4 regions of the Cupriavidus sp. HMR-1 genome follow, and region 1 is predicted to be linked to each of the others. Evidence: predicted binding sites of a transcription regulator. Region 1 holds the regulator's gene; each other region holds the start of a gene.
The links. Region 1 encodes sigma-54, which starts transcription at its own class of promoters, with help from an activator protein. Its sites were predicted from a motif close to TGGCANGNAANCTGCTTT; they were not measured.
Positions count from the first base shown of each region.

Region 2: a site for sigma-54 is predicted at 2,275-2,292, ahead of D769_RS29455 (TorF family putative porin). Genes of this name have one in related genera too.
Region 3: a site for sigma-54 is predicted at 6,775-6,792, ahead of D769_RS19345 (GTP cyclohydrolase II). Genes of this name have one in related genera too.
Region 4: a site for sigma-54 is predicted at 2,015-2,032, ahead of D769_RS30635 (phenol hydroxylase subunit). Genes of this name have one in related genera too.

Region 1 covers NZ_ANKP01000242.1:13,927-22,629, reverse strand. The annotation lists gene lptB (LPS export ABC transporter ATP-binding protein) at 1-491, shown strand, start outside; gene D769_RS25625 (RNA polymerase factor sigma-54) at 615-2,093, shown strand; gene raiA (ribosome-associated translation inhibitor RaiA) at 2,144-2,497, shown strand; gene D769_RS25615 (PTS sugar transporter subunit IIA) at 2,973-3,428, shown strand; gene hprK (HPr(Ser) kinase/phosphatase) at 3,497-4,468, shown strand; gene D769_RS25605 (PsiF family protein) at 4,674-5,015, shown strand; gene rapZ (RNase adapter RapZ) at 5,131-6,021, shown strand; gene D769_RS25595 (LON peptidase substrate-binding domain-containing protein) at 6,068-6,721, shown strand; gene mutY (A/G-specific adenine glycosylase) at 6,755-7,906, opposite strand; gene D769_RS25585 (dynamin family protein) at 8,035-8,703, opposite strand, start outside.
Region 2 covers NZ_ANKP01000275.1:6-3,747, reverse strand. The annotation lists gene D769_RS29465 (YifB family Mg chelatase-like AAA ATPase) at 1-1,497, opposite strand, end outside; gene D769_RS29460 (accessory factor UbiK family protein) at 1,580-1,837, opposite strand; gene D769_RS29455 (TorF family putative porin) at 2,390-3,190, shown strand; gene D769_RS29450 (P-II family nitrogen regulator) at 3,243-3,581, shown strand.
Region 3 covers NZ_ANKP01000171.1:620-9,322, reverse strand. The annotation lists gene D769_RS19375 (ABC transporter substrate-binding protein) at 1-205, opposite strand, end outside; gene D769_RS19370 (ABC transporter permease) at 280-1,206, opposite strand; gene D769_RS19365 (ABC transporter permease) at 1,206-2,162, opposite strand; gene D769_RS19360 (acyl-CoA dehydrogenase family protein) at 2,374-3,513, opposite strand; gene D769_RS19355 (acyl-CoA dehydrogenase family protein) at 3,597-4,781, opposite strand; gene D769_RS19350 (acyltransferase) at 5,545-6,645, shown strand; gene D769_RS19345 (GTP cyclohydrolase II) at 6,852-8,090, shown strand; partial or broken gene D769_RS19340 (URC4/urg3 family protein) at 8,087-8,703, shown strand, end outside.
Region 4 covers NZ_ANKP01000053.1:23,075-31,777, reverse strand. The annotation lists partial or broken gene D769_RS08315 (FCD domain-containing protein) at 1-50, opposite strand, end outside; gene D769_RS08310 (sigma-54-dependent Fis family transcriptional regulator) at 145-1,773, opposite strand; gene D769_RS30635 (phenol hydroxylase subunit) at 2,101-2,298, shown strand; gene D769_RS08300 (aromatic/alkene monooxygenase hydroxylase subunit beta) at 2,342-3,337, shown strand; gene D769_RS08295 (MmoB/DmpM family protein) at 3,349-3,621, shown strand; gene D769_RS08290 (aromatic/alkene/methane monooxygenase hydroxylase/oxygenase subunit alpha) at 3,650-5,197, shown strand; gene D769_RS08285 (phenol hydroxylase subunit P4) at 5,214-5,576, shown strand; gene D769_RS08280 (phenol 2-monooxygenase domain-containing protein) at 5,597-6,667, shown strand; gene catA (catechol 1,2-dioxygenase) at 6,695-7,612, shown strand; gene D769_RS08270 (class I SAM-dependent methyltransferase) at 7,681-8,277, opposite strand; gene D769_RS08265 (AAA family ATPase) at 8,280-8,703, opposite strand, start outside.

The DNA of each region.
Region 1 (8,703 bases):
TCCCGCAGGAAGCTTCGGTCTTCCGCAAGCTCAACGTCGAGGAGAACATCCGCGCGGTGCTGGAACTGCAGGTGGTCAACGGCAAGTCGCTGCCCAAGCAGGAAATCGATCGCCGGCTCGACTCGCTGCTCGATGACCTGCAGATCGCCCACCTGCGCAACAACCCGGCGCTGTCGCTGTCGGGCGGCGAGCGCCGCCGCGTGGAAATCGCGCGCGCGCTGGCGTCAGCGCCGCGCTTCATCCTGCTCGACGAACCATTCGCGGGCGTGGACCCGATCGCCGTGGGCGAGATCCAGCGCATCGTCAGCTTCCTCAAGGCACGCAACATCGGCGTGCTGATTACCGACCACAACGTGCGGGAAACGCTGGGCATCTGCGACCACGCATACATCATCAGCGAAGGCACCGTGCTGGCCGAAGGACAGCCCGAGGAAATCATCGCCAACGAGTCCGTGCGACGCGTCTATCTGGGCGAAAACTTCCGCATGTGATCAAGCGGCCGCGACGCCGCCTTGCAGCATTCGTCAACTAGCCGTTGGCGATCACGAAGTGCCAGCGATAGGTGATAGCAATTTCCGTTCCAACAACGGGAAGATGCGCATAGAATAGGTCGCATGAAACCATCGCTTCAGCTTCGACTTTCCCAGCATCTGGCTCTGACTCCACAACTGCAGCAGTCCATCCGGCTGCTGCAGTTATCCACACTGGAGCTGCAACAGGAAGTCGAGCAGGCGCTGACCGAGAATCCACTGCTCGAACGCGAGAACGACTGGATCGAAAGCCCGCTGCGCGTGGCCGCGGACGGGTCGGTCAACGTGCAAAGCGCCCCGGCTCCGGCATCTTCCGAACCGCAAGGTAATGGCGACGATCGCGCGAACGGCGCCAACGGCGAAGACGACAGCTACGGCGACAGCTCGGGTGACGATTACGGCAGCGACTGGAGCCTGGACGATTTCGCTCGCCGGCCTCAGGGCGACGAGGACGAGAAGACGCCGATGCAGCTTCGCGAAGCGGAACCCACGCTGCGCGAGTACCTGATGGAACAGCTCACGCCGCTGAAGATCTCCACGCGCGACAAGGGCCTGGCCATCTTCCTGATCGAGTCGCTGGACGACGACGGCTACCTGGGCGCAACGCTCGACGAGATCTGCTCGGAACTACCCAAGGAACTCGAATTCGAAGTCGATGAAGTGCAGGCGATACTGACCCTGCTGCAGAGCTTCGACCCTCCTGGCGTGGGTGCGCGCAACGCCGCAGAATGCCTCACCTTGCAACTGCGCCGTCTGCAGCATCCACAGCGGGACCTTGCATTATCGATCGTCAACCACCACCTGGAGTTATTGGCCGTGCGTGACTACACGCGGCTCAAGAAAGCCCTGCAGGTTGACGAAATTGCACTTAAGGCCGCGCACGATCTGATCCGCTCGCTCGCACCGTATCCCGGACATGCCTACAGCCGTCCGGAAGCGGACTTCGTGGTACCGGATGTGTTCGTGCGCAAGAGTGGCAGTAGCTGGATCGCGCAGCTCAATCCCGACGTGATGCCGCGTCTGCGCATCAACGACATGTATGCGCAGATTTTGCGCGGTGCAAAAGGGGAAGCGGGCGCGGCCGGGCTGCAGCAGAAGCTCCAGGAGGCGCGGTGGCTCATCAAGAACATTCAGCAGCGTTTCGACACGATCCTGCGTGTTGCGCAGGCAATTGTGGAACGTCAAAAGAACTTTTTCTCGCACGGGGAAATCGCGATGCGCCCCTTGGTTTTGCGGGAGATTGCCGATACACTGGGTCTACACGAGTCGACCATTTCCCGGGTGACTACGAATAAATACATGGCCACGCCGATGGGTACTTTCGAGTTGAAGTACTTCTTTGGTAGCCACGTCTCCACGGAGACTGGCGGCGCGGCCTCATCCACGGCGATCCGCGCGCTGATCAAGCAACTGATAGGAGCCGAAGAACCCAGGAATCCCCTTTCCGACAGCCGCATCGCCGAGTTGCTGGGCGAACAGGGCTTTGTGGTCGCACGCCGCACGGTGGCCAAGTACCGCGAAGCGCTGAAGATCCCCGCAGTCAATCTCCGCAAGACTTTGTAGCCGAGCCGCAACCGCCTGCCTGGTGCGGCTCTTTCAGAAGGAGAAGCGCTATGAACTTCAAGATCAGTGGACACCACCTCGACATCACGCCGCCGCTGCGTGAGTATGTGGAAACGAAACTGGAGCGAATTGTCAGACATTTCGATCAGGTCATTGGCGTAAGCGTGCTGCTATCCGTAGACAACCACAAGGAAAAGGACAAGCGTCAGTACGCGGAAATCAACCTGCACCTCAAGGGCAAGGACATCTTCGTCGAAGCGCATCATGAAGACCTTTATGCTGCAATCGACTGTCTGGTCGACAAGCTCGACCGCCAGGTGATCCGCTACAAGGACCGCGTGCAAGGGCATGACCGGGAAGCGGTCAAGTACCAGATGGCTGCCGAACAACTACAACAACAATAAGTCGGCGGCGACACCAGGTCGCCCCTGAGAGGATAGATAGGAAGAGCAAAGCCGCGCATCTGCGCGGCTTTTTTGATGGGCGCGATGCGGATGCGCCGCTGGCGCACCCGTTACCTGAGTACCAGCCCTGCAACATTTGGTCAGCCGGGGGTGTTCGCAACTGACGCCGCTCGGTGTATGCTGCGCCATACAACAACTACAGACAGGACGGCCCCGGACAACCGGCCCGGCATTCCGCGTGGCGAAAGATCGCGCGACGGCGGGTGCAGTTTTCTGGGTGGGCAATCCGACCGGCAAGCTCGCGGCACCACTCGCGGCGCCGGCGCCGCAGCGCACAAGTGCGCAGTGGCCCTGCTCTATAATGGCCGGACGCTCCAATGCGGGCGTCCTTTTGCGCTCAATAGCCTGAATTGCCCAACGCAGCGGGACGACTCATGTGCGTCGGCTCGCCTTTCTGACTCCTCGTGCATCGCCCATGAATCGTTTGGCCAAATTGCTGCCACCCGGCAACATTAATCTCGACGTCACCGTCACCAGCAAGAAGCGGGTCTTCGAGCAAGCCGGGCTCCTGTTCGAGAACAACCATGGCGTGGCCCGGGCCACCGTGACCGACAACCTGTTCGCGCGCGAATCGCTCGGGTCCACCGGTCTTGGCGCCGGCGTCGCCATTCCGCATGGTCGCATCAAGGGACTCAAACAGCCCCTGGCTGCCTTCATGCGCCTGGCCGAGCCGATCCCGTTCGAATCGCCCGACGGCAAACCGGTGGCGCTGCTGATCTTCCTGCTTGTGCCCGAGCAGGCCACCCAGCAGCATCTGGAAATTCTTTCGGAAATCGCCCAGTTGTTGTCGGACCGGGAAATGCGCGAAGGACTGGCCACGTTACCCACGCCCGAAGCGGTCCACGAATTACTGACCCAGTGGCACCCCTGACACGACGGCAGGCCAGCGCAGCCTGACGCGATACCCGCGATACAGCCCCTCCCGAAAAGTCATCCCGCATGGAACTCACCGGCGTCACCTCCCAGTCGATCTTCGACGACAACGCAGCCGACATCAAACTCTCCTGGGTCGCCGGTCTGGAAGGGGCCGATCGAGCCTTCGACGTGGAATTCGCGCGTGAGGCGACATCGGCAGCCGATCTGGTCGGCCACCTGAACCTCATCCACCCGAACCGGATTCAGGTGCTCGGCAAACCCGAGATCCTTTACTACCAGCGCCTCGACGACGAACCCCGCAAACGTCAGATGGGCGAGCTGATCCTGCTCGAGCCGCCATTCCTGGTGGTGGCGGATGGCATGGAGCCGCCGCCCGATCTGGAACTGCGCTGCACGCGCTCGTCGACTCCGCTGTTCACGACGCCGGTATCCTCGGCGGCCGTCATCGACCACCTCCGCCTGTACCTGTCGCGCATCTCCGCGCCGCGCGTCACCATGCACGGCGTGTTCCTCGACATTCTCGGCATGGGCGTGCTGATCATGGGTGAGTCGGGCCTTGGCAAGAGCGAACTGGGCCTGGAACTGATCTCGCGCGGACATGGCCTGGTGGCCGACGACGCCGTCGATTTCGTGCGGCTTGGCCCGGATTTCATTGAGGGCCGCTGCCCGCCGCTGCTGCAGAACCTGCTTGAAGTCCGCGGCCTGGGCCTGCTCGACATCAAGACGATCTTCGGTGAGACCGCCGTGCGGCGGAAGATGAAGCTCAAGCTCGTGGTGCAATTGGTGCGCCGCAACGACGGCGAATTCGAGCGCCTGCCGCTTGATTCCCAGTACCTCGACGTTCTTGGCCTCCCGATCCACATGGTGAAGATCCAGGTGGCAGCTGGCCGAAACCTTGCCGTGCTGGTGGAAGCCGCCGTCCGCAATACGATACTGCGCCTGCGTGGCATCGATACCCTGCGCGACTTCATGGACCGTCAGCGGGCAGCGATGCAGGCCGACGTGGTTTCCCGCGGCCAGGGTCGGCTGCTCTGATCAGACAATTCCGGCGGTTTTGTGAAACGCCGGCGTCGCTTTCAATTGCTTACAAGCGGCCGGCCTCCCCTCGTCAACGCGCTTTGGGCGCGCGCCGTTTTGTGCTTCAATGGGCATCGAGCCCAGTCCGGTACCGCCAGCCGCCGTGCTGCATCCTGAAGGTCGGCGTCCGGCCATGATGTGTTTCCACAGCCAGGAGAGAAGCATGAAGAAACTGATCGCGATGTGCGTGCTGGTTACCCCTCTGTTCGCCACGGGCGCGTTCGCCCAGGGCGCCTCGGCCCCGGCCGCTGAAAAATCTGGCAAGGCCCCGACCGCGCAGCAGGAAAAGATGTCGGCCTGCTCGAAGCAGAACAAGGGCAAGAAGGGCGACGACTACAAGAAGTCCATGAGCGATTGCCTGTCGGGCAGCGCACCAGCCGCCGCACCGGCCGCACCGAAGACCCAGCAGGAAAAGATGTCGGCCTGCTCGAAGGAAAACAAGGGCAAGAAGGGCGACGACTACAAGAAGTCCATGAGCGATTGCCTGTCGAAGCCGGCGGCCTGATCCGCCAGATCTGATAGATCCCGTGGCAATGATGGCGAATCGGCGACGATTCGCCATTTTGCTTTAGGGCAGGTGTCATGACGCCGCCATCACGCGATGCTATGCTTGCATCGCTATGCGGATCATCCTTATCACCGGAATTTCCGGCTCGGGCAAGTCAGTCGCGCTGAACGTACTGGAAGACGCGGGGTACTACTGCGTCGACAACCTGCCGGCCCAGTTCATCCCCGATCTCGCCTGCTACCTGGCGGAACAGGGCTACTCACAGCTTGGTGTTGCCACCGACATCCGCAGCCGCGAATCGCTCGCGCGACTGCCCGATACGGTGCGAGAGCTGGCCGCGAACCATCAGGTACAGGTGCTGTACCTGACCGCCAGCACCGATGCGCTGGTTCAGCGCTACTCGGAAACGCGCCGGCGCCACCCGCTTTCGGCACAAGTCGAAGTTGGCACGGCCGCTGGCACGCCCAACGATACCTCGCTGATCGAGGCCATCGAGAAGGAGCGGGAGCTGCTAAGCCCGCTGGCGGAATCGGCCCACCGCATCGACACCAGCAACGTGCGCACCAATACGCTGCGCAGCTGGATCAAGGAACTGATTCAAGACGAGAACGAGAACAAGAACAGCCAGCAGCTCACGCTGCTGTTTGAATCGTTCGGGTTCAAGCACGGCGTGCCCAGCGACGCCGATCTCGTCTTCGACGTGCGCTCCCTGCCGAACCCCTATTACGATCTCGCGCTGCGCCCGCTCACTGGGCGCGATGCGCCAGTCATCGACTTCCTGCAAAGCCAGCCGATGGTGCTGGCCATGGCCGAGGATATCCGCGCCTATGTGGAGAAGTGGCTGCCGAGTTTCATTGCGGACAACCGCAGCTACCTGACCGTCGCCATCGGCTGCACCGGAGGCCAGCACCGTTCCGTGTTCATCGCGGAAAGACTTGCCAACTACTTCCGGGCACATGGTAATGTGCTGGTCAGACACCGCGAGTTGGCCCCCGCTGGCTGACGCGCGGCGCCCCGCCGTTTTCCCATGACTGGAGCCGGCCAACCGCATGTCGACCTTTCTTTCCGGCACCGCATCCGATTCCGCTACCCTGGATGCGCTGCCGCTGTTCCCTCTTCACACGGTCCTGTTTCCGGACGGCCGTCTGCCTCTCCGTGTATTCGAGAAACGCTACGTCGACATGGTGCGCAACTGTATGCGCGACCATCTGCCGTTCGGCGTTTGTCTGATTGCCACCGGAGAGGAAGTCGCGCAGCCGGGCCAAACCACCGAACCCGAGTCCATCGGCTGTCTTGCGGAAATCGTCGATTGCAATGTGGAGCAACTCGGCGTCCTGCTGATTGAAACGCGCGGACGCCAACGCTTCCGGGTGCTGTCCCACGCCACGCGCGATGACGGCTTGCTCGTGGCGAGCGTGGAACTGCTGCCGCCGGATGTCATCGACTGCAAGCTGGAATTGCTGGGCGAGTGCCTGGCCGCGTTGCGTCGAATCGTGACCTCGCTCCACACGGATCAGCCCGACAAGCCGAAACTGCCCTTCGGAGAGCCCTATCTCTGGGACGATCCGAGCTGGGTGGTCAACCGGCTGTGCGAGTTGTTGCCGGTGCCACTCAAGGCCAAGCAGATGCTGATGGAGCTACCTGATGCCGGCGTGCGCATCGAGATCGTGCATCGCTACATGCGACAGCACCACATCGTCTGAGCCGCCTTCTGAGCCGCCTTCCGAGCGGGCAACTCAGAAAAGTCCGAGTCTCGCCTGATCTTCCAGCAGCTTGCGCACCGGGGCCGGAGTGCCCAGCATGTCTAGATCGTCAAGAGACAGCCACCGGCTCGCGGCATTACCCTCAAGCGCGACGGCGTCCAGATCGACGCGAATCGCGCGAATCAGCAGGCGAAAATGGGTAAACACATGCGTCAGTTCGCCAGCCAGATACGCGCGTGCAGGCGAGCCATACGCGCGGGCTAACTGCAGCGCCGACTCCTCGGCGACCTCCGAATCGAACGGTACCGCGTCGACCGGCATTTCAGGCAGACTCCACAAGCCGCCCCAGATGCCGCTGCTGGGACGCAACTGCACGAGCACATCGCGTCCATGCCGGACGATCAGCATCACAGCGCTGCGCTCCGGAATCGCCGCGCGTGGCTTCGGCGTGGGCAGCACGGCGGTGAGGTTGTCCTTGCGGGCCACGCAATCGGCCACGAGCGGGCACGCCTCTGCGTCGGCCAGACAGGCTGGCTTGCCGCGCGAGCAGATCGTGGCGCCGAGGTCCATCAATCCCTGCGTGTAGGCCACCATGTGATCTGCCTGATGACGTCCGGCAGGCGGCAGCGCCTGTTCGGCCAGCGCCCACATCCGATTCTCGATCGCGCGCTCGCCGGGATAACCGTGAATGCCGAACACACGCGCGAAGACGCGCTTGACGTTGCCGTCCAGGATCGGAGAACGAACGCCGGCACTGAACGCCGCGATCGCCGCAGCCGTGGAGCGACCGATGCCGGGCAGCGTTACGAGCACCTCTGGGGCGGTCGGAAACACGCCAGCGTGCTCATCCACCACGGTCTTGGCGCAGCGATGAAGATTGCGCGCGCGCGAGTAGTAGCCCAGCCCGGCCCACAAGGCCATGACCTCGTCGGCAGACGCTGCCGCCAGAGCGGCAACCGTGGGCAGCGCCGTCACGAAGCGCTGGAAATACTCGATCACCGCTGCCACCTGCGTCTGCTGCAGCATGATCTCGGACAGCCAGATGCGGTACGGATCGCGTGTGTTCTGCCAAGGCAGGTCGTGCCGGCCGTGCTGGCGCTGCCACGTCACCACGCGCATACCGAAATCGGATGGCACGGCGATGGTCTCGGGCATGGTGGGGGCGGCGGCAGGCTTGCGGGGCATTGCGGGATCTTGAAAAGAAAAAGCGCCGCTCACAGGCGGCGCCACATGATACATCGGCGGTTGCAATACCCTTCCCAGATCGCCGGGTCTGCCCCCTCTCCCACAAGTGGACGAGGGGGACGCTCCGACTACGCCGCGCGCGCCGTTGCTTCCGGGGGCACGTCCACCAGCCTGCGCGCGAAGCTCTCGATCTTCGTGCTCCGCTCATCGAGGCCGTTCAGCACTTCCTCAAGTTCGGCAATGCGCGATTCCAGCGTGTCCGTGGCCTCGTGGATGCGCTCGATCGAATCGACGCGTCGGCGCAATTGCTTCTGGTGCTCGCGTACCTGCGCCTCGAGCGGCGTCATCACCGACTTCAGCCAGATCTCGATATCGCGATTTAGATCGCGGAAGTTCTCGAGCACGCGGCTGGCCATCGTCGCGAATGCGTTCTGCACCAGTTGCGGACGCGAGCGCGTCAGCATGTGCACGGCGCCGAAATGCGTGTTCACCAATTGCAGCGTTTCCTGCAGTTCGTTGGTATAGCGCGACGTCACGAACTGCATCGGCGAAGGCAGCGTGAAACCATGTTCGGCATTGAAGCGCCGATACATGCTTTCAACGAGCTGGTGCAGGCCAACGATCTTCTGATCGGCGTCGGTAATCAACCCGGTAAGCTGGCCGAACAGCGCTTCCATGTCCTCGCGCAGGCCGCGCGAGAAGAAGCGCTCCTTCATCTGCTCGCGCGCATCGCGCATCGTGCGGCGAACGTCGCGCAGTTGCAGGCTCTTGATGATGTCCGCGCTATGCCGCCCGAA
Region 2 (3,742 bases), on a different contig from region 1:
CACGTGGCCGGCTGTCAGAACCTCCGCGCCATCCAGGTCCGCGATCGTTCTGGCTACCTTGAGCACCCGGAAGTACGCGCGCGCCGACCATCCCAGCTTCTGCATCGCGTCGCGCAGCAGCGTTCGGGCCTCGTTGTCGAGTGGGCAGTGTGTCTCGATCGCGCGACCGGCTAGTTCGCTGTTCGGCGTGCCCTGTCGTGTCAATTGACGTTCGCGTGCGGCGACGGCGCGGGCGCGCACGGTCTGGCTCGGTTCGCCCGGTTGTCCATCGAACATTTCCTGCTGGTTCTGGGCGGGCACTTCGATCTGCAGGTCCACGCGATCGAGCAACGGGCCCGACAGGCGTGACTGGTAACGCTGCACCTGATCCGGCGTGCAACGGCACATGCGGGTGGGGTGTCCGAGGTAGCCGCAAGGGCAGGGATTCATCGCCGCCACGAACTGGAAGCGCGCCGGGAAATCGGCCTGCCCGGCGGCACGCGAGATCGTGATGCGGCCGGTTTCGAGCGGCTCGCGCAGGACTTCGAGCACGCGCCGTTCAAACTCGGGCAGTTCATCGAGAAAGAGCACGCCGTGATGCGCCAGCGATATTTCCCCAGGGCGTGGCGAAGCGCCCCCGCCGACCAGGGCAGGCGCGCTGGCCGTATGGTGCGGACTGCGGAACGGGCGATGGCCCCAGCGGGACGGGTGGAAGCCGCCCGAGGTCAGACTCTGCACGGCCGCTGCCTCGAGCGCTTCGGCCTCGGTCATCGGCGGCAGCAGGGCAGGGAAGCGCTGGGCCAGCATCGATTTGCCAGTGCCGGGCGGGCCGACCAGCAGTACGGAGTGCTGGCCCGCGGCGGCGATCTCCATGGCGCGTCGGGCTTGTGCCTGGCCGCGAACGTCGCGCATATCGGGGCCATCGGCGGATGCCTCAACCCGGGCTGGCGGCCGGGCGCGCGACAGCCGCCGCTCGGGAAGCAGGCCGATGTGATGGCAGACGTCGCGCAGTGTCGCGCCGGCATGGACGATCACGGCTTCGACCAGGGCCGCTTCTGCGCCATTCTCGCTGGCGACGACGAAGGCGCGCGGCGGGCGATCCTCCGCCACGCGTCGGGCGTTATCGCGGGCCAGTCCCATTGCCATCGCGAGCGCGCCGCGTACCGGGCGCAGGTCTCCTGCCAGCGAAAGCTCGCCGGCGAATTCGAAGGCGTCAAGCGTGTCGGCCTGCAACTGCCCGCTGGCCGCCAGGATGCCCAATGCGATCGCCAGGTCGAAACGGCCGGACTCCTTGGGCAGATCGGCGGGCGCCAGGTTGACCGTGATGCGCCGGTTGGGAAATTCGAACTCGCTGTTGAGCAGAGCCGCGCGCACGCGCTCGCGGCTCTCGCGGACTTCAGTATCGGCCAGCCCGACGATATTGAAGGCGGGCAACCCGTTGGCGAGGTGGATTTCGACGGAGACGGGCGGCGCCTCGATTCCAGTCAGTGCGCGGCTGCGCAGGACGGCCAGGCTCATATCTTTGCGGAAGTGTTAACGAAAAAGGCCACCGGGATCCGGTGGCCTTTCTGGCATTGAACGGGGTGCCGTGGGCGCGGCGTCATGCTCCGCCGGTTGGCGTGCCGCCAACGCGGCGCTCGAGTTCTGCTACGCGGGCCTCAAGTTCCTCCAGTCGGGCGCGGGTGCGGGCCAGCACCTGCGACTGGACGTCGAATTCCTCGCGCGTGACCAGGTCAAGGCGCGCGAAGCCCTGCGTCATCATGCTGCGCACGTTTTTTTCGATGTCCTTGGCCGGCGAGTTGCGCAGCGCTTCGCTGACCTTGCTTTGCAGGTCGTTGAAGAGATCGGTCGGTTTCATGGTGGAACTCCTGTGGTGACCAATTTCGAATGATTCGGGTCAGGCCAGCGTGCGCATGGCGGGCGGCTGCGCCCCATTCACCATGTCTGCACCGTGGTGGGGCGTCGCATCGCGGCGCTCGGCGGGCATCCCTGCCGCGCAGATGCACTGCTCTGGGGCGTGGCGCCTCGGCGGGTGTCTGACGCGCCGTGCCATGCCAGCCGTCGGGTGCTCGTACGCCAAGCACGCGGCACTTGACCTTGCATGACGCGGATTATGGCGCTTCGGCGGCCGCCATGAAAGCTCCGGCAACGCCAGCGCACATTTTTTGGCGGTTTTTCGATGCTTAGGGCGGCAGATACCTGTCGCCCGGCATTGTCGTCAAAGTGGTTCGGACACCGCTTGTCGACGATTTCTGACTGGGCGGCCAACGGTGTCGCAGGGCGATGGCCATGAGCTGGCACGGGTGTTGCAGTACAGCAACCGGGAGCGTCAACACCATAACGCTGTGCACAAACAGCAGCCTCTCACCCTCGAGCCAGCGAAGAACCTAAAGGAAAAGGAGAAAAACCGATGAAGAAGTCGAGCCTCGCAGTCAGCGCCGCTGCGGCCCTGTTCAGCCTTGCCACCTCCGTTGCGTTCGCACAGAGCGCGCCGGACGCGGCAGCGCCGGCAGCCGCACCCGCCGCCGAGCCGGCATCGCCCCATACGATCACGGCCAACGTGTCGCTGGTCTCTGACTACCGCTATCGCGGTCTCAGCCAGACCAACCGCCGTCCGGCCATCCAGGGCGGGTTCGACTATGCCCATGAGAGCGGCTTCTACATCGGCAACTGGAACTCCAGCATCAGCTGGATCTCGGACGCCGACAAGAGCGTGTCGGCGCCGGTCGAGATGGACTTCTATGGTGGTTTCAAGAACACGTTCAAGATGAGCGATCTGGAGTTCAACTATGACGTCGGCGTGCTGCAGTACTTCTACCCGGGCGGCTACTCCAACCCGCGCCCGTACACCACTGAGCTGTACGCGGGCATCGGCTATGGCCCGGTGTTCCTGAAGTACTCGCAGGCCGTGACAAACCTGTTCGGGATCGCCAACAGCCAGTACAGCAGCTACATCGACCTCGCCTTCAACTATCCGCTGAACGTGTGGGACCTGACGCTGAACGCGCACCTTGGCTACCAGAACGTCCAGCACAACAGCGCCGCTTCCTATCTGGACTGGAAGGTCGGCCTGACGAAGGACCTGGGCAAGGGCTTCGCGCTGGCGGTGGCCTACATCGGCACCAATGCGAAGGAGTCGTTCTACACGAACAGCTATAACCACAACGTGGGCAACAACACCGCGTGGGTCTCGCTTTCCAAGACTTTCTAATTGCGCGTCAGCCAGGGGGGGCCGAAGCTGGCCCGCCCAGAGGAGATAACCGATGAAACTCATCATTGCAGTCATCAAGCCGTTCAAGCTCGACGAGGTGCGCGAGGCGCTCTCCGATGTGGGCGTGTCCGGGATCACCGTGACCGAGGTCAAGGGCTTCGGCCGGCAGAAGGGCCACACGGAGCTGTATCGCGGCGCCGAGTACATCGTCGACTTCCTGCCCAAGGTGAAGATCGAGGTGGCGGTGCCCGACGAAGTGGTGGAGCGAGCCATCGAGGCCGTGGAGAAGTCGGCCCGCACCGGCAAGATCGGCGACGGCAAGATCTTCGTCGCACCCATAGAACAAGTCATTCGCATCCGCACCGGCGAGACCGGCGGCGATGCCCTGTGACACGAGACACCCCCGGAAAGAGGTTAAGCAAATGAAAACCTGGTTCAAGCGAATCCTGACGGCCGGCGCGATGACGCTGGCGCTCGGCACGGCCGGTCTCGGCCTCTCCACCCACGCCGTGGCGCAGGACAAGCCCGCCGCGGAAGCATCGGCCGCGACGG
Region 3 (8,703 bases), on a different contig from region 1:
TCCAGTTCCAGTCCGCGAGATCCCAGGACAACGCCGAAATGGTGGGGTAGACCGATCCGACCTCAAGCGTGCCGCCGTACTTTGGCGCATCCGCCTGCGCGGCCGCGATGCCGCAGGCCAATGCCGCCGCTGCGGCCGCCACGGCCTTTGCCGCCATCAGTGGCCAGTTCGTCCTGCCGACATTCGCCTTGATCATGGGCACCATCTCTTGCTCCTTACAGGGTCTGAAGAGTCGTGATTCGCCGGGCCACATTGCCGGCCGGTGTTGGCGGGCGCGTTTCAGCGGCCGCCGCGTAGCCGTGGGTCGAGCAGGTCACGCATGGCATCGCCATAGACATTGATGGCGTAGACCACCACCGTCAGGCAGATGCCTGGCGCAAGCGCGAGCCACGGCCCCTGGAACATGAAGGTGCGCCCGTCGCCCGACAGCATGCCGCCCCAGGTGGGAGCGGGCGGCGGCACGCCGAGGCCCAGGAATGACAGTCCAGACTCCGCCAGGATCGCGGTGCCGACACGGGTCGTGAACAGGACGATCACCGGCGGCAGCACGTTGGGCAGGATGTGTCGCCACAGGATGCGGCTGGTGGAGGCGCCGATTGATTGCGCCGCGTGCACGTACATGTTCTCGCGCACCGATACCACGGCCCCGCGCACGATTCTGGAGCCGCCGATACCAAGCAGCAGACCCAGCGTGCAGACGATCTGCCAACTGCCCGGGCCCAGCACCGAGACCACGACGATCAGGATGATGAGGTCCGGAAAACTCATCCAGGCGTCGACCATCCGCTGCACCACCAGGTCCAGCTTGCCGCCCAGATAGCCGCACAGGATGCCAAGCACGAGGGAAACCAGCGTGGCCAGCGTGGCCGCCGACAGGCCGATCACCACCGACAGCTGCGCGCCATACAGGCAGCGGGAGAAGATGTCACGGCCAAGGTTGTCAGTGCCGAAGAGATGCGCCCATGACGGCGGTTGCAGCCGCGCCATCATGTTGATTTCGTTGACACCGTATGGCGCCAGCCAGCCGGCAAAGATGCCGCAGAACAAGAAGATCGCGCAGATCACGGCACCAGCCGCGCCGAGCGGCTTGTCGCGGAACAGTCGGCGCATCATCGGAAACCGGGCGCGCCTGCGCGAGGCGGGAGGCGCCTGGGCGGTAACGAGCGAAGGGGACACGGCGCGTGGATCGACGGAGGGGTGTGCCATCAGTGGTGCCTCACTTTGGGGTCGAACAGGCCGTAGCTCAGGTCTACGAGCAGGTTGATCAGCATCACCGCCACGCCGACCACGAGAAAGACGCCAGTGATGACCGGATAGTCCCGCTGGTGCACGGCATCGAGCAGCAACAGGCCCATGCCCGGTACCGCGAAGATCTGTTCGATGACGACGGCGCCACCGATCAGCAGCGGTGCCTGCAACCCGATGAGCGTCACCACCGGAATCAGTGCGTTGCGCAGCGCATGGCGGAAGATGACCTGTCGTTCATTCAGTCCCTTGGCCCAGGCTGTGCGGATATAGTCCTGCCGCAGTACCTCCAGCATCATGGTGCGTGTCATCCGCATCGTGATGGCGGACAGCGCCATGCCCAGCACGATGGCTGGTACCAGCATCTGTTTCACGTGCTGCACCGGGTCTTCGAGAAAGGGGATGTAGCGCACGTCGGGAGACCATCCCCACCACACTGACGGGAACACGATCACCATCGTGCCGAGCCAGAAGCTGGGGACGGCCAGCATCAGGATGGAGAACGACCGTGCCACGTAGTCGACGGCGCTGTCCTGGCGGGTGGCCGACACGATGCCGATGGGCAGTGCCACCGTCAGTGCCACGAACAGGGCCAGCACACCTAGCGAGAAGGTAGCCGGGATTCGGGCCATCACCATTTTCAGTACCGGCTCGCTTTGCCACAGGGACTGCCCCAGATCACCGTGCAGCACGATATTGGTGACCCAGCGCAGGTATTGATCCCAGATAGGACGGTCGAGCCCGAGCGCGTGGACCAGTTGCTCGCGGGTGAGGGCATCGGCGCTGATGTCGTTCTGACTCAGCATGAGATCGACCACGTCGCCCGGCACCAGGCGCACGATGGTGAACACGATGATGCTGGCGAAGAGTAGCGTCGGTATCAGTGCCAGCAGGCGACGCACGAAGTAGGCGCTCATGGCAGACCCCTGAGCGATGCTGGCTGGATTCCGGGCGGCGATGTTGCTGCCGATGTCGTTCCCGGGGTGGCGCGTACAGTCGATACCGCAGACATGTTGCCTCCTTGTGAGCGATCGGCCGGCATGGGCGTATGCCGACATCCGCGCGATCGCTTTCGCCTCGGTGTTGCGTCGTGCCCCGCCAGCGTCGTGGCGGGGGGGGCTGGCCAGGTCAGTAGCCGCGCATCCCTGCCCAGCGGTTGAGCTGCCAGTTGGCGTCGCCCAACCATTCCTGGGCTGTGCGTGCCCGCTTCATGTAGAACCCGATGTCCAGTTCGTCGGTCATGCCGATACCGCCGTGCATCTGCACGCCTTCCTGCACTGCCAGGGTGGCAGTGGTGCCGGCCTTGGCCTTGGCCACGCAAACCAGCGGCTCCGGCCCATCCGAGCGGCCGGCATCCAGCCGCTGCTGACATTGCAGCACCACGGCACGCGCGAGTTCGATCTCCGCGAACAGATGTGCGGCACGATGCTGCAGGGCCTGGAACTCGCCGATCTGCTTGCCGAACTGGCTGCGCTCCTTCAGGTAGGCGAGCGTGCGCGCGAACGTGGCGTCTGCAATACCAACCAGTTCGGACGACAGCACCGCGCGGGCGATGTCGAGCACATTGTCGAGCATCGCGGCGCCGTTGCCGGCGCGGCCCAGCAGCGCATAGGCCGGAATTCGGGCGCCGTCGAAGGTGACGCGTGCCGCATTGGTGGCATCGGCGATCACGCAACGTTCGACGCGGACGCCGGCGTTGTCGCGCGGCACCAGGAACAGCGAGATGTCGCCATCGGGCCCTGCCTGCGCGTCTTTCGCCGCGACGATCAACGTGTCGGCCACATGGCCGTCGACGACGAACACCTTGCTGCCGTCGAGCATGTACCCGTCGCCATGGCGTCGCGCCAGCAGGGTGATGCGCTCTGGCCGGTGTTTGCTCCCCTCGTCCAGCGCGAGCGCCGTCAGGTGGCGGCCCGACGCCATCTCCGGCAGCAGCGCGCTTCGCTGCGTGTCGCTGCCGAACAGCCCCAGCAGTGAGGCGCCAAGCACCGAGGTGGAAAGGAACGGCACCGGCGCAAGCGTGGCCCCGATAGCTTCGGCGATGACGCCAGCCTCGACCACGCCGAGGCCACTGCCGCCATAGGCTTCGTCGATCAGCACGCCGGTGAATCCCAATTCGGCGGCCTGGCGCCAGAGATCCCGGGAGAATCCAACGGGGTCATGCGTGTCGCGCAGCGTGCGCAGCGCGGAAATCGGGGCGTTGTCCTTCAGGAAGGCGAGGGCGCTGTCGCGCAGCATTTCCTGCGTGTCGTCGAATACGATGGGCATGGCGGCTTTGACGGTCCTTGGGCTTCGAGGGCTTCGATGTCTTTGGGCTGCGGTAGGCGTGGCGGTACGGGCGAGCCGGTACGTCAGGCGCCCGGGAGGCCGAGCAGGCGCTTGGCGACGATGTTGAGCTGCACCTCGCTGGTCCCGCCCTCGATCGAATTGGCCTTGGTGCGCAGCCAGCCCCGCGCCAGGGCGCCGTCCTGGCTGCGTTCGCCTTCCCACTCCAGGGCGTCCGTGCCGCCGACGGACATCAACAGCTCATAGCGCCGCTTGTTCAGCTCCGCGCCGTAGTACTTCAGCACCGAAGAGAACGCTGCCATTCCTTCGCCTTGCTTGGCCAGGTCGCGTGCCCGCTCGCCGGCGGCCGCAAAGGCGGCTTCGTCAATCTCGAACTGGGCGATCTGGGCGCGCAGCATCGGATCATCGAGGCGGCGCTGCGCGTCCACGCCGATGACTTTCGCTGCGTGGCGACCCATGGGCTCGCGGAAGCCGCGGCTGCCAATGGCGCTGATCATCTCGCGCTCGTGCGTCAGCAGATACTTGGCGATCTCCCATCCACGGTTCGGCTCGCCGACCAACTGGTGGCACGGCACCTTCACATCGTCGAAGAAGGTCTCGCAGAAAGGAGATTTGCCCGAGATCAGCACGATGGGCCGGGTGGAGACCCCGGGGGTTTCCATGTCGAACAGCAGGAAGCTGATACCCGTGTGCTTCTGCGCCTGGAAGTCGGTGCGCACCAGGCAGAAGATCCAGTCGGCCTTGTCGGCGTACGAGGTCCAGATCTTCTGGCCGTTGACGATAAAGTGGCCGTCGCGCTCTTCAGCGCGCGTTTGCAGCGCCGCCAGGTCGGAGCCGGCATTGGGCTCCGAGTAGCCCTGGCACCAGCGGATCTCTCCGCGTGCGATCTTGGGCAGGTGCTCCTGCTTTTGCGCCTCTGTGCCGTACTTCAGCAGCGCCGGGCCGAGCATCGAGATGCCGAAGCTCTGCAGCGGCGTCCGGCAGTTCAATCGGGCCATCTCGGCACGCAGCACCCGGGCCTGTGCCGGACTGAGCCCGCCGCCGCCATATTGGGTCGGCCACTCCGGAACGGTCCAGCCCTTTTCGGCCATGCGTTGCAGCCACAGGCGCTGCGCATCGGACTGATAGCGGAACTTGCGCCCGCCCCAGCAGATGTCGTCCTCGTTGCGCACCGGTTGGCGCATCTCCGCCGGGCAGTTCGCTTCCAGCCAGGCATGCGCCTCCTGCCGAAATGTCTCCAGTCCGTCCACAATTGTCTCCTTGTTGCGTCCCTGGGAAGCCGTGCCACGCGGGCATCGGTCTGCCGGAAAATCGGATCAAGGTTGTTCCATGCCACAGTCTTATTTTTCTAAAACACTTGCAGAAGGTGGCGGGTACGGCAACTTTTATACAAGCCGACCCAAAGGGCGTCAATACTCCAAAACCTAACCCGGGAGGCTCGCCGAGCGCGAAGACGTGCAATTCGGATGTGATCCGTCGCTCCAGGGTGGCGCGACGCGAAGCGCGAATCATGCAAGCGAGCGCAGTAGAAAATAGCTTAACGTCTGCGAAAATTGATCGAAGCTCTCATCGCGCTTCGAAATCCCGGAGGTTTCGTTGCCTCATTCGACCTGATGGCGGGCGCCGCTCGCAACGGGTACTCAGGCTCGATTCAAGTCTCTTGCCGAGAGAATATTGGTGACAGTCCGGGCATTCTTCTTTTCCATACCATTCATACGAATTTTTTATGGAGACGAGAAAGCTTGCCCAAACGATGAGGCTATTGCTCGCGGGGGAGTAACAACCATGCCCCTACCTGTATGTCTGCACGCGAGAAACAAGGGCGGTTTGGCCAAATGCCACCGGCAATTTGTGTTTTCTTTTCATAAGCTAGTGCCAGTGGCGGAAGTTCAGTCGAAAGCGATGCGACGCAGGAGGGCAGTACACCTGCTTACATGCGTTACCCACTCTCCACATTTTGAAACGCAACAATGGAGGTACAATGCGCCCCACTTTGTATCTCACATATAACAAATGAGCCCCCGGCCTTCTCGTTTGGCGTGTGTAGACGCGCTGAAGGCGGTCAGCTCGCAGCTGATCGTGTTGCACCATCTGGCCTTCTATGGCCCGATGTCCGACGCCGCCCAATCTCTGGCCCCCGGCCTGATCGGCTGGCTGTCTGACTACGCGCGCATCGCGGTGCAGGTGTTCCTGGTCATCAGTGGATTCCTTGCCGCGCGCAGCCTGGCTCCTGCCGGACGCCTGACCGCCCAGAGCCCGCTTTCCACGGTATGGCGCCGCTATCAGAAACTGGTCGTGCCCTACACCGTGGCGATGCTCGTCGCGATCATCGGCGCCGCCATCGCGCGGACGTGGATGCATCACGACTCGATACCCGCCGCGCCGCACCTGACGCAGGTCATCGCGCACATCCTGCTGCTGCACAACATCCTCGATGTCGACGCGCTGTCCGCGGGCGTCTGGTATATCGCAATCGATCTGCAACTGTTCGCGCTGCTGGTATTCGCGCTCTGGTTGGCGCGCGCGGTGTCACGCGATACGTTGCCGCTGGGCGTGCCGACGGTGGCGGCGCTAGCGGTGGCCTCGCTGTTCTGGTTCAACCGTGATGCCACCTGGGATATCTGGGCGATCTACTTCTTTGGCGCCTACGGCATGGGAACGCTGGCGTACTGGGCGTCGAACCCCGATCGTTCTCCGGTGGCCCTGATCGCGCTTGGCGCGGTTGGCGTGGCGGCCCTGACGATGGACTTCCGCCTGCGTATCGCCGTCGCGCTGGTCACGGCGCTGGTGCTGGCCATCTCCCGCCGTGGGGGCTGGCTCGAGCATTGGCCGGGTGGCCGCGTCACCGCATATTTCGGCAAGATCTCTTACTCGGTCTTCCTCGTGCACTTTCCGGTCTGCCTGGTAGTGAACGCCTTGGTGTTCCATTTCGCTCCGGGCCAGCCGATGCTCAACGCGCTGGGGATGTTGCTGGCGTGGGTCGCCAGCAACGTAGCTGGCGCCGTGTTCCATCGCTATGTGGAAGCCGCCAGCCCGCTGCGCGCGGTGATCGAGTTCGTCAAGGAAGGCATTCACGGCCGCAAGTGGACGCGGGGCGAGAAGCCCCAGGCCTGAGCAGCCGGCGCCAACGTACTCAAATCAATGCTGGTGCGGGCGCACCAGCATGTACCGCCCTCGTCATGCATTTCGCACCCGTCCGGTGCGTGCGGAATGTCACTCACGGTAACAACCCCAGTTGAGGGTTGGCATGGCCATTGCCTAGTATGGATATATAAACCTGACCAACTGGTCAGGTTTCGATCCGGGGAGACGAGGCTGCCATGTCCGATCATATCGTTCTGACCTCGCACACACGCCGCGACAAGCCGGCCGAGCCGATTCACTGGGGCGCACCCACGGCGGCCGAGCGGGGGCCAGTCATTGCCAGCCTGACGGACCCCGCGCAGCGCAACGTTATCGGTACCCACGCCGGCGCCTATGCGATCTATCGCGCGTTGGCGGTGGCGGCGGGCAGCCTGCAGCGCGCGCATCGTCCTGACCTGACCGATACATCCCCGGCCGAAGCCATCGGCCCGCACCCGCAGTGGGGCGATCCGGACAGGATCGTGTCGCTGGATCCCTGGGGCCACCTGGTCTCCACCGTCTTCGCCGATCGCATCGCCGCCGGGGTGGACATCCGTCCGACCATCGCCATCACGCGTGCCCATATCAACATGCCCGAACTCATGGCCGCGATCTCGGCCGGCCGGCTGAAGCCCGACGGCGACATCCTCGAGGCCAATGGCGACGTGCGCGTGACCAAGGCGGCGGTGGACCCGGTCTGGTACCTGCCCGGCATCGCGCGCCGCTTCAATATCAAGGAGAGCGTGCTGCGCCGCAGCCTGTTCGAGCAGACCGGCGGCATGTTTCCCGAGCTCGTGACGCGACCCGATCTGAAGGTGTTCCTGCCTCCGATCGGCGGCATGACGCTCTACTTTTTCGGCGATGTCACGAAGCTGGGCCAGCCTGACACCCGTGTGGCCTGCCGCGTGCATGACGAATGCAATGGCTCCGACGTGTTCGGGTCGGACATCTGCACATGCCGCCCGTATCTGGCGCACGGTATCGAGGTTTGTATCGAGATGGCGCAGCAGGGTGGTGTGGGCCTGGTGGTCTATAACCGGAAGGAAGGCCGCGCGCTTGGCGAGGTGACGAAGTTCCTGGTCTATAACGCGCGCAAGCGCCAGGTGGGCGGCGACCGCGCCGAAACCTACTTCGAACGTACCGAATGCGTGGCCGGCGTGCAGGACATGCGGTTCCAGGAATTGATGCCGGATGTATTTCACTGGCTCGGGATCAGGAGGATCGATCGCTGGGCCTCGATGAGCAATATGAAGCATGGCGCGCTGACGGCGCAGGGTATCGAGGTGGTGGAGCAGGTGGCGATTCCCGAGTCCCTGATTCCGGCCGATGCGCGCGTGGAAATCGATGCGAAGGTGGCGGCGGGTTATTTCTCCAGGTACACGCCGCCTGACGCCAAGGAACTCGCCCAGGCAAAGGGCAGGGGGTTGAAGGAATGACTGAATTTCCGGAAGGAGGCAGGGCAGGACGCGACGATGGCTTGGGCAGCGGCTGGCATAGCCCCGTTCCACCCGATCATCCCGCGGGCGTGCTGCTCAGTGCGGAAGCCGTGCGAACGCGTTGCGCGGTGGTGACGGACTTCGTGGCCTCGGGGGAATCCGAGTTGTTCACGTGGCACCCGGACCGCGTTCACGCGATCGCCGACTATGTGGCCGCGACGATTCGCCGCCGCTATCCGACGCTGCAGGTGCCGTATCACAGCCGCTGGCGCCATTTTGAAAGTGGCGGGCCGGGGCAGGCCACGATCAACCGCTGGCAGATCCTGTGCGAGCGCGCGGGCATGTCGGGCCCCGAGCATCGCGAGGAGCGCGCGCGGATCGGTATCGATCTGGTGATCCCGAGCGTGCTGCTCGATGCGGGCGCCGGGCCCGACTGGCGCTACCGCGATGCGGCCAGCGACATGATGCTGACGCGTTCGGAGGGACTTGGCGTTGCCAGCTTCGACCTGTTCGCGCGTGGCGGCTTTTCCGCCGGGCAAGGTGATCCGTTACGTTCCGACGCTGATCGCCTTTGCCGCATCGACGCCTCGACCATTGCCTCGGCGTTCCAGGT
Region 4 (8,703 bases), on a different contig from region 1:
CGCAATTGCTGGATGACGCGCTCGGTCAGGGTGATGGGTCGGGTCTGCATGGGACGACACCTTACCCTTTTCTGGTTATATGAAAACCTAGGGTAACTACTTAATAACTCAGGTGTCGAGCGGGCTGGACCAACTGTTCCAACCCTACTTCTTCAATCGATACGCCAACTGCGGTCGCGTGATCCCCAGCATCCGCGCCGCCGACGAGAGGTTGCCGCGCGTCGTCGTCATCGCCAGTTGCATCAGCTTGGCTTCGATTTGCGGCAGGGACACCTGCTGGTTGAGCAGCTTTTCGATCAGCGCGTCGGCATCCTGGCTGGGCTCCTCGCTGCCGACCGCCTGCTGGCTGGCAAACAGATGGGCGACGTCGATCATCCCGGTGGCAGGTGCCAGCAAGACGCCACGCTCGATCATGTTTTCGAGTTCGCGGATATTGCCGGGCCACGGGTATTGCACCAGCGCATCGCGCGCCCGCGTAGTCAGGCCGCGCACCTGCTTCTGATACAGCGCGTTGAAGCGCTGGATGAATGACTGGGCGAGTTCGGGGATGTCTTCCCTGCGCTCGCGCAGGGCGGGGATCGAGATCGGATAGGTGCTGATCCGGTAGAACAGGTCAGCACGAAACTGGCCGTGCTTGATCGCCTGCGCCAGATTGACGTTGGTGGCGGCGATCAGGCGGACGTTGACCTTGCGCGCCTCCACGCCACCGAGCCGTTCCACTTCGTTGTTCTGCAGCACGCGCAGCAGCTTGACCTGCGCGGCAGGCGGCAGGTCGCCGATTTCGTCGAGGAACAGGGTGCCGCCATGCGCGCGTTCAAAGCGACCGGGGCGCGACTGCTGGGCGCCCGTGTAGGCGCCTTTTTCCACGCCGAACAGCTCGGATTCGATCAACTCGTGCGGGATCGCCGCGCAGTTGACCGCGACGAACGGCTGCTCGCCGCGCGGGCCGTGATCGTGCAGCCAGCGCGCGAACATTTCCTTGCCCGCACCGGTCTCGCCCGTCAGCAGCACGGTGATATGGCTGTCTGCCGCGGCGGAAAGCAGGTTGAAGGCTTCACGGAACGCCGGGGACTGGCCGATCAGGTTGCCCTGGTTCGCGCCACACAGCGTTTCGCGCAGTGTGCTGACTTCCTGCTGCAGGGTGAGCAGGTCGCTGATGACGGAGTCGGGTTCGAAGTACTTCAGGTACTCGGGGTCGTTCCACGTCTCGGCCGGCTTGCCGACGATGCGGCAGAGGCTGTCGCCGCGCCGCTCGCATTCGGTTTCCTTGTAGATGACCAGCCGGTCCATGAACGTGCTGCTGTAGCCCGATGCGTAGCCAAGCTGCACCCAGCAGCCAGATTCCTCGCGGGGCAGGGACTCCATCACGGGCGCCTCGCCCTCCCATGAGTCCTGCCAGAGAAACTCGCCATAGAAGTGGCCGGTGTCGCGGTCGATCTCCAGGCGAACCGGGTCCACGCGCGTGACGCCTTCGAGCATGTGAAGCTGCGGCCCCCAAAGGAAGGCATCGTTGGGCGAACTGGCCAGTTCTTCACTGCGCTCGCGCTTGACCATCTCGGCATCGCGCATGCCTTGCGCGTAGCCCATGCGGATTAGCAGCCCCTTGCCGCGCTCCACGCCGAGCGTATCGAGGATTTCCTTGCGCAGGTAGCTCAGCGCCTCGGTGTGCATCAGCACCATGCGCGACTGGCCAAGGCGGATTTGCGCGGCCTTGGCGTCGATGGTCAGTAGCGAAGCCAGTTCGAACGGCGGCTGCGCGGGGGGTGTTGTCATCCTCGTCACTCCAGATTCCGGCGGGCTTTCGAGCCTCGTTTTTGCGTAGCCTAGCACGGCATCCGGCGTTGCCGGAGCCCGGAAATCCCGCATCGGGAGCGTGTGCTGCAGCGCAGCGCGAGACGATTTGATCATTTGATCAAATCCGCCTGAATCACCTCATCAAATCATCAAGCGGGTTGGCAGGCCCGAATGCGGCCGATCGGCCGCGAGCCCTTGCGCCACAACGGTCTGCATCGCCTGGCACGCCATTCGCTATAGCTCTCCCACCTGAAATCACGAGACAACGCACACGCCCCGCGATGTGCGGCGCACCAGGAGCGAGACATGCCACACCCCCAACAGGCACTTCAAGGTCACTGGCATCACCATGCCCCGCGCTACGTGCGCGTGACCGGGCGCAGCGAGCGCTGGGTGGAGTTCGAGTTCTCGATCGGCGATCCACAGATCTACGTGGAACTGGTCATGCCGCCCGAGCAGTTCCAGTCGTTCTGCGCCGAGCAGCGGGCCGAACTGCTGCAGTGATACCCAAAAATGCCCCCACTCGACATCCGAGGAGACAACCACCATGCAAATCGATATCCGGACTGACGCCAGCGTCACCCCGATCCGGCAGACCTTCGCGCATATCGCGCGCCGGCTCGGCGCCGACAAGCCAGCCACGCGCTATCAGGAGGCGATGTACGACCTGCAGCCGGTCACGAGCTTCCACTACCGGCCGCTATGGCAGCCGCAGTACGAGCTGTACGACGCCCGGCGCACCCGCGTGGTGATGCAGGACTGGTATGCGCTGAAGGACCCGCGCCAGTACTTCTACGGCGGCTACGTCAATGCGCGCGCCCGTCAGCAGGAGACGATGGAGAAGAACCTTGAGTTCGTGGATAAGCGCGGGCTGCTGAGCCGGTTGCCCGACGATGTGCGCGAGCTGCTCACGCTGGGCGTGGTGCCGCTGCGCCACGTCGAATGGGCGGCCAACATGAACAACGCGTCGATTACCGCCTACGGTTTCGGATCGGCCATCACGCAGGCCGCGATGTATCACACGATGGACCGCCTGGGTATCGCGCAGTACCTGACCCGTATCGGGCTGCTGATCGGCGACAAGGCCGCCGTGGACCAGGCCCGCGCCGCCTGGATGGAAGACATGGCCTGGCAGCCGCTGCGGCACGCGGCGGAGGACCTGCTGGTGCGCGATGACTGGTTCGAGCAGCACGTGGCGCAGAACCTGGTGTTCGATGGCCTGATCTATCCGCTGGTCTACCAGCAGTTCGACGCCCGCATGTCCGCAACCGGGCCCGCGTTTTCGCTCGTGACCGATTTCATGTCCGCCTGGTACGCCGAGACCACGCGCTGGGTCGATGCCACCGTGAAAACGGCCGCACAGGAAAGCCGGGAGAACGCGGCGGTCATCGCTGGGTATGCCTTCGGCTGGCTCGATCGCTTCACGCACGCGCTGCGCCCGCTGGCGCACCGGCTGTTCGGCGAGGATGCCGAGTCCGAACTGGCCAATGCCGTCGAAGCGCTGGGCAAGCGCCTGAGCGGTCTGGGCCTGGCACGTCAATGACGGAGACAACCATGAGCGACGCCATCGTATTCATCGCCCTCCAGACCAACGACGACATGCGCCCGGTGATCGAGGCGATCGAGGCCGACAACCCGCACGCCACCGTCAACCACTACCCGGCGATGGTCAAGATCGACGCGCCGGGGCGGCTGGAGATCCGCCGCGCCAGCGTGGAGGAGCGCATCGGCCGCCCCTGGGACGTGCAGGAGCTGCAGCTCGGCCTGATCTCCCTTGCAGGAAACATCGACGAAACCGAAGACCAGTTCGTGCTGGCGTGGCGCTGAGCCAGAACCCCAAGACAGGAGACAAACCATGACAACCGCCACTGCCATCGCCTCCGCCGCCCGCGCGGCGACCCGTCCGAAGCTCTCGCTCAAGGAGAAGTACGCGGTACTGACCCGCGACCTCGGTTGGGAGACCACGTACCAGCCGATGGACAAGGTGTTTCCGCACGACAAGTTCGAAGGCATCGTGATCCATGACTGGGACGGCTGGGAAGACCCGTTCCGCCTGACGATGGATGCGTACTGGAAGTTCCAGTCCGAGAAGGAGCGCAAGCTCTACGCGATCATCGACGCGTTCCAGCAGAACAATGGCCAGCTCAACGTGACCGACGCACGCTACATCAACGCGCTGAAGCTGTTCCTGACCGGGGTGTCGCCGCTGGAGTACGCGGCGCACCGTGGCTTCGCCATGGCGGGCCGTAATCTGCGCGGCGTGGGGGCGCGCGTGGCGTGCCAGATGCAGTCGATCGACGAACTGCGGCACTGCCAGACCCAGATCCACACGATCAGCCACTACAACAAGTTCTTCAACGGCTTTGCCGACTGGCGCCATCTGCACGACCGGCTCTGGTACCTGTCCGTGCCGAAGTCGTATTTCGAGGATGCGATGACCGCCGGGCCGTTCGAGTTCATCACGGCGATCTCGTTCTCGTTCGAATACGTGCTGACCAACCTGCTGTTCATGCCGTTCATGTCCGGCGCGGCCTACAACGGGGACATGGCCACGGTGACGTTCGGCTTCTCGGCGCAGTCCGACGAGTCGCGCCACATGACGCTGGGCCTGGAAGTGGTCAAGTTCATGCTCGAGCAGGACCCCGCCAACCGACCGATCATCCAGAAGTGGATCGACAAGTGGTTCTGGCGCGGCTACCGGCTGCTGACGCTGGTGGCGATGATGATGGACTACATGTGCCCCAAGCGCGTGATGAGCTGGAAAGAGGCGTGGGAGATCTACTTCGAGCAGAACGGCGGGGCGCTGTTTGCCGATCTGGCGCGCTATGGCATCCGGATGCCGAAGTATCACGAGCAGGCCGCCAAGGAAAAGGATCACCTGTCGCACATCGCATGGTCGATCTTCTACAACTTCAACCACGCCGCGGCCATCCACACGTGGGTGCCCGAGCCGCACGAAATGGACTGGCTGGCGCAGAAGTATCCCGACAGCTTCGACACGCATTACCGGCCGCGCTTTGACTACTGGAAGCAGCAACAGGAGGCCGGACAGCGCTGGACCAACCCGGGCCTGCCGATGCTGTGCCAGGTGTGCCAGATCCCGATGGCCTTCACCGAACCCGACGACCCGACGCAGATTTGCTATCGCCATGCGGAGCACAACGGCGAGCACTACCACTTCTGCTCGGACGGCTGCCGCGACATCTTCCAGGGCGAGCCCGAGAAGTACGTGCAGGCATGGCTGCCGGTGCATCAGATCTTCCAGGGCAACTGCGGCGGCCCGACGCTGCCTGAAGTGCTCGACTGGTACCACCTGAAGCCCGAGGATCGCGGCGACTACGCCGATTCGCCCGATCGCGCGAACTGGGAGCGCTGGACCGGGCAAGGCAATAACCGTTCGTGAACAAGGAGACCAGATCATGCCAGTCATCGCATTGGAACCGGGCTACACCGGCGAGGTCCGCGACCGGATCGAAAACTTCCACGGCAACCAGCTCGTGTACTTCGGCTGGGACCAGCACCGGCTGTTCTGCAGCCCATTCACGTTGCCGCTGCCGCCTGACATGCCGTTCGGCGCGTTGGTCTCCGACGTCATCGTGCCGCTGCTGGGTGCCCACCCGGAAGGCGCCCGGATCGACTGGGCGCAAGTGCAGTGGTTGCGCGGCGATACGCCATTCACGCCGGATGCGGCCGCAAGCCTGGTCGACAACGGGCTTGGCCACAAGTCGCTGCTGCGCCTGCGTACCCCCGGCCTGCCGGGCATCGCCGGCTCGGCCAACTGAACTTGCTGCAGGAGGTTGCCATGACCTATCAGCTCACCATCGAACCGCTCGGCCAGACCATCGACATTGCCGAAGGACAGACCGTGCTTGACGCCTGCCTGCGCGCCGGCGTGTGGCTGCCCCATGCCTGCGGGCATGGTCTGTGCGGGACCTGCAAGGTGCAGACGGTGGACGGCGAGATCGAGCACGGCGAAGCATCGCCGTTCGCGCTGATGGACTTCGAGCGCGAGGAGGCCAAGTGTCTGGCCTGCTGCGCCACGCCGATGTCCGACCTGACGATCGAGGCCGACATCGATCCCGAGCCCGACGCGCAGTTCCTGCCGTTGATGGACTTCACCGCCGAAGTCACGCGCATCGAAGCGTTGACGCCCACCATCAAGGGCGTGTTCCTGCGTGTGGAGGGTGTGGAAGGGGGCGCTGCGCTGCGTTTCCAGCCGGGCCAGTACGTCAACGTATGGATCGGCAAGGAAGCCACCCCGCGCGCCTTCTCGATCGCGTCGGCGCCGTCGGCGGGCGAGATCGAACTGAATATCCGGCTGGTGCCGGGCGGCAGCGCCACAACCTACGTGCACGAGCAACTTGCCGTGGGCGAGCGCCTGCAGCTATCGGGGCCGCTCGGGCGCTTCTTCGTACGCAAGAGCGATCCGCGCCCGCTGGTGTTCATGGCTGGCGGGTCGGGATTGTCGAGCCCGCGTTCGATGATCCTCGACCTGCTGGAGTCCGGCGACCAGCGCCAGATCGTGCTCGTGCATGGCGCACGGACCGCTGACGAACTGTATTACCGCGATGCTTTCGAGGCGCTGGCCACCCGGCACGACAACTTCACCTATGTGCCCGTGCTGTCGGCCGAGGCGCAAGGCAGTGCATGGGCCGGCGAGCGCGGCTACGTGCACGAGGCCGCCGGGAGTCATTTCGGCTACGACTTCCGTGGCTGGCGGGCCTACCTGTGCGGGCCACCGCCGATGATCGAGTCGTGCATCGCCGCGCTGATGCAGGGGCGCTTGTTCGAGAAAGACATCTTCACCGAGAAGTTCCTGTCGGCGGCAGACGCCAGCCAGGCCACCCGCAGTCCGCTGTTCCGCTCACTCTGAAGCATTCCCACTACAAAGGAGACAACCATGGACAAGATCCAGATCGACACCGTACTGAACCGCATCGAGGAAGCCACCGGCCAGCACGCCAATCCGCGCATCGCGGCCATCGTGCATCGGATGGTGCGCGACCTGTTCCACATGATCGAGGACCTGGATATCCAGCCCGAGGAATTCTGGTCCGGCCTCAATTTTCTGGCAGAAGCCGGTCGCTCGGGCGAGCTGGGCCTGATCGCGCCGGGGCTCGGGTTCGATCACTTTCTGGACCTGCGCATGGACGAGGCCGAAAGCCAGGCAGGCATCGCCGGTGGCACGCCCCGCACGATCGAAGGCCCGCTCTACGTGGCGGGCGCGCCGGTGGCGCAGGGCGAGGCGCGCCTGGACGACGGTACGGGCGAGGGCGAAGTGCTGGTGATGGAAGGGCAGGTCAAGGATGGCGCGGGGCAGCCGCTGGCCAATGCCGTGGTCGAGGTCTGGCACGCCAACGCACTCGGCAACTACTCGTACTTCGATCCGACGCAGAGCGCGTTCAATCTGCGTCGCAGTATCGTGACCGATGGCGAGGGCCGCTACCGCTTCCGCAGCATCATGCCGGTGGGCTACAGCGTGCCGCCGAATGGGGCAACGGACCGTCTGCTCAAGCAGCTCGACCGCCACGGCACCCGCCCGGCGCACATCCATTTCTTCGTCTCGGCGCCAGGCCATCGCAAGCTGACCACGCAGATCAACATCGATGGCGATCCGTACCTGTGGGATGACTTCGCTTTTGCCACGCGCGAAGGGCTGGTACCGCCGATCACGCGTGTGAGCGATGCGGCGGCAATGGCTGCGCTTGGCGTGGACCAGCCGTTTGCGTCGATCCGCTTCGACTTCACGCTTCACGCGGACCAGGCAGATGCTCCGCAGGCCGAGGTCGCGCGACAGCGGGCATCGGTGGAGGCCTGAGCACCGTCGTCTGGAGAGGGGCGCCCTGGATATCCGGGCTTCGGGGCGGCCCTCGCCATGCTCTGGCTTTAGCGTTGCAGGACCAGATTGGTCCAATACACGTCGGTGCGATCCATCAGGCCGCTGCGCTGGCTGCAATGCGCGCTGCGCAGGCCATATGGCTCCGCCAGTGCGATGGTCTCGGCGGCCGATACGTCGAACATGCGCCGGCCGGCGGGCACCGGGCCGTGTCGCAGGGACAGGAACACCAGGCCGTGGCCGGCCAGCAGCGCGTCGACGGCACCCATTGCCTGGGCGCGTTCGTCGGCATCGAGGTGCATCCACACGGCGGTCAGCATGATCACGTCAAAGCGCGTCGGCCGTTCGCGCAGCCTGGCCAGCGCGGGCAGGGTGTCATCGAGCCAGTCGATATCCACATCCGCGTGCAGCTTGCGGCCAGCCTCGCGCAGTTCTGCGGTCGGTTCCACCGCCACGACGTGATGGCCGCGCCGTGCCAGGGCGGCGGCATCGCGCCCGGTGCCCGCGCCGACATCGACAATGCGGGCCGGCGGTGCCGGCAACAGGTGGAGCACGTCGCGATGGACATCCTCGAACGTGATGCTTTCGTACTGGACGACGAGGGTGCTGGCCTGTTCGTCATAACCGGCCGTGCTTGTCTTGGGCATGGTCAGAGTTTTCCTTCAAGCGACTTCCGTTCGCGCCACATCTCCTGCACGAACGGGTCGGTGATGCCGTACAGGCCGTGCCCTTTGCGCATGATCAGGTTGCTTGCCATCAGCTCGTTGACCACCGGCTGTGCTTCCTCGACCTTCACTTCCCGGCCTATTGCCAAGGAGTACGCCGCGGCCGCGTCGGCCGAGAACAAACCCCGTGCGTCGCCTTGCGTGGTGGCAATGCGGTCGAAGATCGCGGTTGCCAGGCCGCCAAGTTGTTCGAGCTTCATCAGTTCCACGTCGGCAGCCGCCGAACGCAGCGTGTTGGCGATGGTCGGCAGGTGCTCGTCGGGGTTGCTGTCCGCTGGCAGGTGGAAATGCAATTGCCGCAACGCCCGGATCATCTCCTCGGGCCGATGGCCAAGCGCCTGGAACGCC